One region of the Peribacillus sp. Bi134 genome, then DNA from elsewhere that is predicted to be linked to it. Evidence: riboswitches for the same ligand, from Rfam matches in the RefSeq annotation. Region 1 holds a riboswitch; the other holds the start of a gene.

Region 1 (5,477 bases):
TCTTTTGGATCGTTACTGATATCCCATATATAAAATTAGTCATCGTTCAAATGATTCTTTTTGTTTTGCAATTAGTGGAAAAAACATTACTGATTCCTCTATTCGTATTAATGGATATAGGCAGCGATGCCAATCCATTTTCATTGGGGATCATCAGTCAGTATTTTCTCAGAAATGATTATTTCATTCACTTTTTCAGCGGAATCACCATTTTTCAATTTCTTATTATTGCTCTGCAATATTTTTATTTAAAGCAGTTTTCAGAACGAAATAGTTATTTGGTCCTTTTAATGATTGTTCTATTCTATCTGGCCACATGGTTTGTTAAAGCCTTTTTAGCATACATCCAAGTAGGCGTATTTGTATAAGGCGGGTGAAATGAATGAGCGGGAAATGGAAAATTGCAGCGGTCTCCATTGCGTCGATAGTCTTAATAACCGTTAACTTATACCTTATTGAAAAAAAAGAAAGCAAAGTGGAACGAACTGTTTTCGTTGAAAACTGGACTAAGGTAAAAAAAGATACAATTACGGATACTATTCAAACAAATGGGGTAATTAAACCTGTAGAAGAGTATGATATCTATTTTGACACCAAGAAAAATGATTTTAAGAAATTCCTTGTTAAAGAAGGCGATGAGATTACGGCTGGCTCCTCGTTGTTTGAGTATACGACGACCGAACTTGATGCTCTTAAAGCGAACTTGGAAGCGGAGAAAACGGCAGCTGAGGGAGAAATTGCAGGTATTGAGGAATACATAGGGAAGTTGAGGTCCTATCAAGGGACCATGACCAGTAATCCTGAAAAAGCAACCATTGATGAATCGGTGGAAAAAAACTTGAAAATTGATATAACAACAAGTTCCTCAGATCTTATTAAAAGTAACATTGAGCAAGAAATGTACAAGCAGGAACTGGAAAAAAACAGCTTGAATGAAAAAGTGAAAATGCTTGAAGCTAAAATAACTTCAATTGAGGAGCAGTCCAGTGCGATCGTGTCAACGAGTGAGGCTGATGGTGTAGTTAAAAATATCAATAAAAACCTGAGTAATCCCATTATATCCATCGTTTCAACAAATATGGCAATTGAAGGGGATTTCTCTGAAGAGGAAATGAAAAAGGCTGAAGTGGGCATGACTATAAAAGCAAGTTCCTCTGATTCAAAAAAGGCATTGAAAGGGACGATAGGTCGCATCCATTCCTATCCCGCTGAAGAGCCGTCATTAAAAAAGGATAACAGATTTCCATTTCAGGCACTAATCGAACCGGAAGGTGAAGAAACGGAAGCTTTGTTGGTGGGATCCAAAGTGAATCTTACTGTAATAACCAATGAGAAAGCCGGTGTACCCTCAATTCCTATAGAAGCCATAAAAAACCATAAACAGCCTTATATTTACAAATTGACTAAAAATGGCTATGTGGATAAACATTACATTACAAAAGGGCTTAAGGCTGAAGGGAAGCAAGAAATCATAAACGGACCGTCGGTAGGTGACGTCATTCTAATGGAGCCGGATGTGTCGAAGAACCATTCTTATTTCATTACCCCAATCCAATTTGGAAAAGTGAAGGCAGCAACTTATAAAAAATTCACCTCTAGGGAAAAAGTAAGATATCTGTTACTTGGCGTATTGGAAAAATAACCGCTTCTTTCATCAAGAGAGGTGATGTCAAATTAGTGATTAATTATATATCAATATAACTTATATTATTAAAAATCGGGAAGAGTAATTATAGATACAATAGTCTCTAATGCAGAATATTCAGACATATTTAAAGATTTTTTCTAGAACTAATGCGAATAAATATTTACAGATTATCATTTTTAGTATAATATTTTATTATAAGTTAACTCGCTTAATCTTATTCCAAGAACGGGGGACCCATTTTTGTGGATTTTATCCGCTAGGGGTGAATTCAGAAATGAAAGGGCATTTGTGTTTCCAATTCCTAACCCGACAGCTAACCTCGTCAGCGTCTTTAAGGGAACATGTGTGAATATTCACGCCAATAAGAAATCGACACATGAAGTGTCTTTTTTTTCGGCGTAAAGACAGAGTTTTTCAAAAAAGAAAAATTACTTTCTTTTATTAGTATCTTGTTTCCCTTACCGAGACAAAAATGTTTTTGCATCAAAGACTTTATGGAAGGTGAGGAAAGTAAATGAAGAAATTCAAATTAAGTTTAGCTAGCCAAATTTTCATTGGTTTAATTTTAGGGATTATCGTTGGTGCCATTTTTTATGGTAGTGAGACGGCCCAAAACTTTTTACAGCCATTCGGAGACATTTTCCTACGAATGATTAAAATGATTGTAGTACCAATCATTGTGTCAAGTCTTATCGTTGCAGTTGCAGGTGTAGGCGATTTAAAATCAGTAGGTAAACTTGGAGCTAAATCAATATCATACTTTGTTGTAGTAACTATGATAGCGATTGCTGTTGGTTTAATTTCAGCGAATATCATCCAGCCTGGTGTTGGTGTAAATATGGACAAGCTAGAACAAACTGATATTTCTACCTATGTTGATACAGCAGAAACTAAGCAACATGAATCGTTCGTAGATACAATCGTTCACATTGTGCCATCCAATCCAGTTAAAGCCATGGTAGAAGGCGATATGCTAGCGATCATTTTCTTCTCCGTGTTGTTTGGACTTAGTATTGCGGCCATCGGTGAAAAGGGTAAACCAGTATTCCGTTTCTTCCAAGGTGTAGCTGAAGGAATGTTCTACCTAACTAACATGGTCATGAAATTCGCTCCTATCGGTGTATTTGCACTAATCGGTGTGACGATCTCCAAATTCGGTTTGGAATCTTTAATTCCGTTAGGAAAGTTAGCGCTTTCTGTTTACGGAACAATGATTTTCTTTGTAATAGTCATTCTTGGTCTTATTGCGAAATTTGTCGGATTCAATATCTTTACGTTGATTAAACTTCTAAAAGAAGAATTGATTCTTGCTTTCTCTACTGCAAGTTCAGAAGCGGTTCTTCCTAAGATCATGGAAAAAATGGAAAAAGCGGGATGTCCGAAACATATTGCTACATTTGTTATTCCGACTGGATATTCTTTTAACCTTGATGGTTCTACATTATACCAAGCGTTAGCAGCTATCTTCATCGCTCAAATGTACGGAATCGATTTAAGCATGTATGAGCAAATTACGCTAATGCTAGTGTTAATGATCACATCCAAAGGGATTGCGGGTGTACCAGGTGTATCTTTCGTAGTTCTTTTAGCGACATTGGGAACTGTCGGTATTCCTGTTGAAGGTCTAGCATTCATTGCCGGTATTGACCGTATTCTTGATATGGGACGTACAGTAGTAAACGTTATCGGTAATTCACTTGCGGCAATCGTTATCTCTAAATGGGAAGGTCAATTCAACCCGCCTTCCAAAAAAGAATTAGAACAAGTTTCTTAATACAAAAAATCCAGAGTGAAATGTCACTCTGGATTTTTTTTGAATTAAAATGCGCTTCCTTACTTTTGGACGATCCAGAAGCGGCAATCGGAAGAGAAAGCGATGACATCATCATTTTCATGGAATAATTCACTTCGATAAAAGCTTTCGATAACTTTGAACCGTGCTTCTTCCAGGCATTCAAGTACTTCAAGTTTAGTTGGGATATGTAGGTAAGTATCTTCTTGAAGCGTCTTTCCGGATGTGAAAATATCCCCGAGTTCATAAAGCCTCTCATCTTGTTTACCAACACACCAAATCATTTCCTCTTGCTCCCAGAAGTTCAGGTAATTTTCGTTTTTATCACGGTCATGTGTTGTGAAAATGAAGAGCCCTTTAGGTTTTAAAATACGGTTGATTTCTTTTAAAGCCAATGTGCGGTTTTTTCGCTGGGGAATTTGCATTAAACCATTAAAAGCGAAGATTGCTTTATCGAATGATGAGTCGTTGAAAGGGAGGTCGGTTGCATCGCCAAGGATAAAGGGTATGTCCAGGTTATATTCATGGGCTATTTTTTCGGCTTCATAAAGCATGGCAGGAGTCAGGTCGATTCCCGTTAGATTTTGAAATCCTTTTTTATATAGTGCGAAGGTGGTCCTTCCTGTACCGCAACCGATATCAAGGATTGCATCTTCCTGATTTAAATATTTTTCGAATGCATATTTCTCTGATTGCCACAGACCTATTTTTTTAGTTGCATCAGCATAGACGGAAACGGCTCCATGAAAAGAATTAATGATAAAACCTTTTTCAATTTTATCCATGATTTAATCCTCCAATCCTTCATTCTTACTATAATATGGATACTTTGAGCTAGTCGAGTGTGTCCCTTAACATTTGGGTTAATATGGAGTACATGTTTCGCATTATTCACATGGTGCTGATGATGATTAATATTGGGGGTTATATAACTTACGTGAAAACCCAAAAGTTTGGTAAAATAATATTATTGATTAAGAGCTCGGAGGGGGTCAGGTTATGAAGAATGATAGCAATGATATCTTATATATGTATATGCAGGCTTCTGAACGGTTTGTCCTTTTTAATGGACTCAATTTTCGTGAATTCGTCTATTCGCTGCCATATACGTTGGATTCCATCTTATTATTGAAACATGAATTCAATGGCGGGGAATACAATTTGAATGTCCTGCTAGAGAGTGCTTCATCTGAAGATATTGCGAAGCTCGTTAAAGAAAATGTCCGGGCATATGGAGATTTCTGTTGGATCGATTTTGAAGAAAGAGAAGGGTTGGATGAATTGGATGGAAGGGAAATAGCGGAACTATTATATTTAGGGCATGCAAAAACTCATCTGGATCCTCCATTTTTCCGTAAATTGAATAATCAATTTGTGTACCTTGCCCAGGATGATGGCTGGTTCAATAAAATTTATTTTCGTTCTCTTTCGACATATTATATGATGTTAGGAAGCCTGATTCCGCTAAAGCTGGAGCTTTTAAAAGTAGAGAGGACTTGGCTTGGAATCAGAAAGAAAAGAGAGCTGACGGCGATTCCGGCAGAAATCATTGCTTCCTTGGCTCATATTCTGGCAGAGGGGCTCGTTTTTTCCTTTCGGCATGTTAAGTATACAAGAACAAAGATTGAGATACCGGCATGGGTTGTAGGGGATTATTTAAACATGGATGAAATGCATGATGACTTTTCAGATAGAGATATTAAGGAGCCAGATGCCTTTATTACCTTCAATCGAAAAGAAAGGGTATGGGAAAGCGTTATTAAAAATACATCATTCTCCTGATTATCCCAACTTCCGAGGTTCGTGGCTTGGATTATTTGACACTCTTGAAATTTTTCAGGTGTAAGACTTACCATCTCATGCATAAAAGATAAGAGAGGGCGGCGCGCAGGGTGTGGCGGTTTTAACCTGTGTTCCGCCTAATAGTAATCATTGGAAAAGCGCCAATGATGGAAGTTTCGCTTTACCCCGCATTAACAGGCTGTAAGGGAAGCGGCGGCAATTGTAATGAAAAAGAAATGTGGTGGGTCAACAGCC
Region 2 (5,477 bases), on a different contig from region 1:
GATTAGCTTGTCCAACGGCCCAAAACAATCCGGAGACAACCCCGACTCCAAACACGAGAAATGACAACTTAATATCGGCAAAAATATAAACACCTATTGAAAAAATCAATGCGCCAATGGTTGTACCCAGTGTTTGACTATATGGCCCACCCCCGAGTTTCACATTAAATAAAACGATGCTTCCCCAGAATAGTGCCGGCAAGAGAGCTAATAATATATCCATATTCAACCCCCATATATGTAAGTTCAAAGCTAATAAATTTCATTTTGTCTTCTTTTTAATATGTTCGCTTTATTTGAATTGACCCTTGGTAATTTTATGAAGTGTTTTTGCGAAAATAGTGTTCAACACAAAGAAAGCTTCCGATGCTAATAAATCGGGAGCGTTTAGTTGGAGAAAAGACAGCTGTACTGCTGTCTTTTTTTATAAGATTATAAAAAAAGCAAACCTTATGCAGGTTTGCTTCCAGTTATAGATATGGAACTTATTTCTTCAAATGATATGGCACTGTCGTAACAACCACATTTCTTTTATAAAGTAAGTAGGCGCGAATCAGTAAACTTGATTGATTATGAAGTATATTGTGCCAGCCCTTCTTCGGAATGAATTGGGGGATGACCACCGTAACTTTATAATTGGATTCACTCGCCTTATGTTCAACTGTATCCACAAATTTAGTTAGTGGCTGAATGATACTTCTATAATAAGAATTCAGTGTAACGAGCCTGACATCCGGCTGCCACTTTTTCCACTTTTCTCCGAATTTCTTTTCATCTTCTCTTTCAAAAGCAACATAAACGGCAATGACCTGATTTGCTGAGAGCGATTTTGCATAATTTAAAGAGTTCTCAACCACATGAGTTATACCTGCCACAGGTACGATAATGATATTTCCTTCAATTGGTAAGATCGGCTCGCATGTTGTAATCCTTAGTTGGTCACCAACTGCTTCATAATGCTTTTTAATCCGATGAAAAATTAAAATGATGATAGGTAAAAAAATCAAAACAGGCCAAACCTGAGTAAATTTGGTTAAAAAGAATATCATCGTGACGATAAAGCTAATTATGGCACCAATTGAATTTATGGTTAATTTCATCATCCAGCCTTTTGGCTTTTCGCGAACCCATTTAACGATCATGCCAGTCTGGGACAACGTAAATGGAATGAATACCCCTACCGCATAAAGCGGAATGAGATTTTCAGTATGTCCTTCAAATGCGACAATCAAGATGATGGATGCAAGTCCCAGTATGATGATTCCATTGGAATACCCTAATCGGTCCCCTCTGATCGTAAACGCCCTTGGTATGAATTTATCCTTCGCAAGATTTACCGCAAGCAGAGGGAAAGCCGAATAGCCAGTATTGGCCGCAAGTATCAAGATCAGGGCAGTCGTACCTTGAATGAAGAAATACATGAAATTCCGTCCAAAGATCTCTTCAGCAATCTGGGAGACGACCGTTACCTCTGCGCTGGGAACAATGCTTAAATAATAGGCTAAAAATACGATTCCCGAAAATAATACAGCTAGCAATGAACCCATCGCTATTAAAGTTTTCGCAGCATTATTCGGGGCTGGATCTTTAAAGTTCGGGATTGCATTGGAAATTGCTTCTACTCCTGTCAAGGCGGAGCTTCCTGATGCAAATGCTCTTAGCAGTATAAATAAACTGATGCCCGCTACCGGAGTCCCGATTGATGTGTGCAATTCAGGTGAAACTCCTCCTGTTAAAATCTTGTAAATTCCAACACCGATCAAGATGAACAAGGCTAAAACGAATAGGTACACCGGATAGGCCAAAACAGAGGCTGACTCCGTAACCCCCCGAAGGTTCAGGATTGTAAGTAGAATCACGAATATGATGGCAATGACGACATTATAGGAATGCAGGCCAGGAAAAGCGGACGTGATTGCATCCGTACCTGCAGAGACACTTACAGCCACAGTTAATATATAATCTACCAATAAAGATCCTCCAGCTATCAACCCTGGATTGACTCCTAAATTGTTTTTTGAAACCACATAGGCCCCCCCGCCATGCGGATAAGCGAAAATGATTTGTCTATAAGACAAAATCAAAGCAGTTAAGAGGATCAATACTCCGATCGCGATAGGGATGGAATACCAGAATGCTGCAGCACCGACCGTGATCAGGACGATCAATATTTGCTCCGGCCCATATGCAACCGAAGACAAAGCATCAGAAGATAATATCGCCAAAGCCTTTGTTTTGTTAAGCTTTTGTTCACCAAGTGCATTTGACTTTAAAGGTCTCCCAATCAAGAACCTCTTTATAGAAGATAACATCAAGATTTCACCACCATAGTTAATTTATAAGTTTATGTTACCCAGCTGTAGCAAAAAACTAGACGAAACACAAAAATGCCTACAAGTCATAGCTAAATAGACCTGTAGACATCAATTTTTTTGTCTAACAAGCTCCACCTTCCTTCTCATATAACGCTTACGAGGTTAGCTGTCGGATTCGGACCTAAGAGTAGCCCTACCTTTTTAAAAAGGATTCACCCCCTGGATTGTAAACAATCCCAATAACGGGTCCCCCGCACCATAAGGTTTAAGCGATTTAGAAATATGAAACTGTTGATTATCATACTCCCGTGAAATGGAAATGTAAATGAAAATTTTGCTCAAAAATAAATAATTCTTTGTAAGTGAGGTTTTGTTCTTGGCTTATATAACATAAGTCATGCAATGACATGATTCGAAGGTAGGAAAGGAGGTAAGTAAAGGTCAAAATCCAGGGGCCAATTAACAAAAGGTGGTCCGAAAAGGAAAAAAATCACCTTCATGAAGAATGCGATGAATTAACCAGATCTGCCCCAGCTCGGATCGTCATTAAAAGGGTAAACTTGCATTAAATATCAAATTCCGCTTTTATTCCCGTCCAATAGGGGCACTATTCCACTGATTCACCTAATTAGTTCCTTCCTTCTTGAATTGGTCTCAGATTGCTTTTTTTAAAGACAAAGTATTTCTGGCCAATATAGTTAAGCACGGTATAAAAGATTGTTCCTATGAGAACAGCCAAATTTTGTTGTATGGATAAATGGACGGATCCTTCCAGTGATTCCGCAATGGCTTGGCCTATAGAATAAGCGGCGGAATAACAAATAAGGATGACGCAAAAGAAACGGGCAACTCCTCGCCGCCATTCTATATCACTTTTAAAGGTAAAAGTCCTGTTCAAAAGAAAACTCGTTACAGCTCCCGTTCCATTGCCGAAAAAGGTGGAGACCCAGTATGATAATTCAAGAACATTCATAAGAAAAAGCATGATGGAAAGTCCAACCGCTGTATTGACTATTCCAACCAATAAAAAGCGGATAAAGGAGTTAGTGTGTTTTAGATAGTTTTTCAATACTGTTCCGTTCATTGTCTAGTTGCTCCCGTTTTTTTAAATCGAGCGGATTAAATAAATCAAGATCAACAATATATTTAGGCCGGCGTTTGGATTCATTATAGATTTTTCCGATATATTCCCCTATCAAGCCGACAGCAATCAACTGCAGTCCGCCGATCAACCATATGGAGGTGATTAATGAGGTCCAACCAGTTTCGGTCTGCCCATAAAACTTTAACCATAAAAAGTAAGACCCAAAGAGTAAGCTAATGAAAAAGGAAAGACATCCTAGCCATAATACAAGCCGGATCGGTGTAACTGAAAAGGAAGTAATGCCATCAAGCGCAAAAGCAACCATCTTCTTAAATGGATATTTCGTTTCCCCAGCCAATCTTTCTTTTCGGTCATAATAAACAGAATCCGTCTTAAACCCAATAAGCGGGACAATCCCCCTTAAAAAGAGATTCGTTTCATCAAATCGTTCCAACTCCGCGATCGCCCTTCTGCTCATCAGCCTGAAATCGGCATGATTATAGACAAGGTTAACCCCCATCTTGTTCATCAATTTATAAAAACCAGTTGCAGATGTTCGTTTAAAAAATGAATCAAGGTCCCTTTTCTGGCGGACACCATATACGATTTCACATCCTTCATTGAATTTCCGAATGAATTCAGGGATGACTTGAATATCATCCTGTAAATCTGCATCAATGGAAATCACACAATCCGAGGCTTCCTTGGCTGTAAACAATCCTGCCAGGAGTGCATTTTGATGTCCTGCATTCCGGGAAAGCTTTAGCCCGCGAACCAATTCATTATTGATCGTTTCCTTATAAATGATCTTCCAAGTTTGATCTTTGCTTCCATCATCAACCAGCAGGACTTTACTTTGACCAGAAACAACGTTTTCTTCGACTAATCCCCTCATCAATCCACAAAGCTGGGAAATGGTATCCTGCAAAACGCTTTCTTCGTTATAACAAGGTACAACAATCGTTACTATCGGTGAATTCATTCTATTCCCCCCTTTTCACATGACTCTGTATAAATGAATTTTCCATTTGCTTCCTTTCTTTGTGAAAACCCCATCTAGCACCAATCCATTCTCCTTCGCGTTGTTGATTGGGATGGCAGAAAATATATATTTGCCACCTAATCCTTTAAAGGCATCCATATTAAGATCCAAATTTTCCAGCTCTTTCTTCGAGCCTTTCTTGAACATATAATGCTTCCCAAGCTCATCGGTAAATAGGTAACAACGTCCTCCCCATTCATCAAAGTAGATTCTGATGTTTTTATTCTTAGCCAATTCGTTTTCAATTATTTGACGAAATTGATGTTTGTAAGAAAGCGGATAGAAATTGTTATAGCTATCGAGCGTGTAAAATCCATTAAATTGTGCGATTGCAGGATGCAGCCCTATGCTAGCAACACGATACTCTTCCTGTGGAAGGTCAATATGATCTTTTATTTCCTGGAAAAGGCTTTCTGAATAGAACTCTTTAAAAGATGGTTTTTTATTGTAAGTGATTTCTTCATTGAAGCCCATTAAGATCATAATTTGGACGGCGATGAAAATGGAAAGGGTTTTCTTAGCATAATCGCTGTGTTCCCAAATGATTTTTATCGCGAGGGCAAAGCCCAAATAAATCACCATCGGCCTTAAAAAGTGAAATCTGGCAAAATTAAAGGTATCCAGGGTGTGAAACCTTTCAGTCAAAGGAACCCAGCCTTTATAAAACCAGAATGCGTACCATGCTGAGAGTATAAAGTTCAAGCCGAATAAAAATACATATACCTTTTCCTGTCGCCACAGTTTTTTGGTCAGAATGATATAAAGGGCAAAGACTGTAATCGGCAGGATAATAAGCGCATGTACAGTCATGACATGCGTATGTCCAAGAACGAAATTTTTGAAAGTAAGCTTGATGACCCAATCGAGCGGCAGCCTTGCGTGAAAATATTCATCTCTGCTATTTGGCTCCGAATCAAAAATGAATGAAGACACCAAACGGTACTCCACCAAACCAAAAATGAAGGTCATATACACGATCGAAAGAAGAAACGTTATATTCCACCCTTTTCTCCTGATCACATCCATTAACCAAAGA

Evidence for each region. Region 1 has a riboswitch for cyclic di-AMP ahead of LQ188_RS26130 (cation:dicarboxylase symporter family transporter). Riboswitches for the same ligand answer to the same signal wherever they lie in the genome.
Region 2: linked by a shared signal. The riboswitch ahead of LQ188_RS21005 (APC family permease) and the one ahead of LQ188_RS26130 (cation:dicarboxylase symporter family transporter) in region 1 are both predicted to bind cyclic di-AMP.

What each region holds. Positions count from the first base shown of each region.
Region 1 is NZ_CAKKLN010000019.1:7,084-12,560, forward strand. It holds gene LQ188_RS26120 (hypothetical protein) at 1-368, shown strand, start outside; gene LQ188_RS26125 (efflux RND transporter periplasmic adaptor subunit) at 383-1,642, shown strand; cyclic di-AMP (ydaO/yuaA leader) riboswitch at 1,844-1,991, shown strand; gene LQ188_RS26130 (cation:dicarboxylase symporter family transporter) at 2,163-3,422, shown strand; gene LQ188_RS26135 (class I SAM-dependent methyltransferase) at 3,482-4,225, opposite strand; gene LQ188_RS26140 (hypothetical protein) at 4,440-5,222, shown strand; gene LQ188_RS26895 (hypothetical protein) at 5,351-5,477, shown strand, end outside.
Region 2 is NZ_CAKKLN010000009.1:152,994-158,470, reverse strand. It holds gene LQ188_RS21010 (RhaT/GlcU family sugar-proton symporter) at 1-223, opposite strand, end outside; gene LQ188_RS21005 (APC family permease) at 486-2,312, opposite strand; cyclic di-AMP (ydaO/yuaA leader) riboswitch at 2,451-2,597, opposite strand; gene LQ188_RS21000 (GtrA family protein) at 2,944-3,399, opposite strand; gene LQ188_RS20995 (glycosyltransferase family 2 protein) at 3,359-4,381, opposite strand; gene LQ188_RS20990 (DUF6044 family protein) at 4,397-5,477, opposite strand, start outside.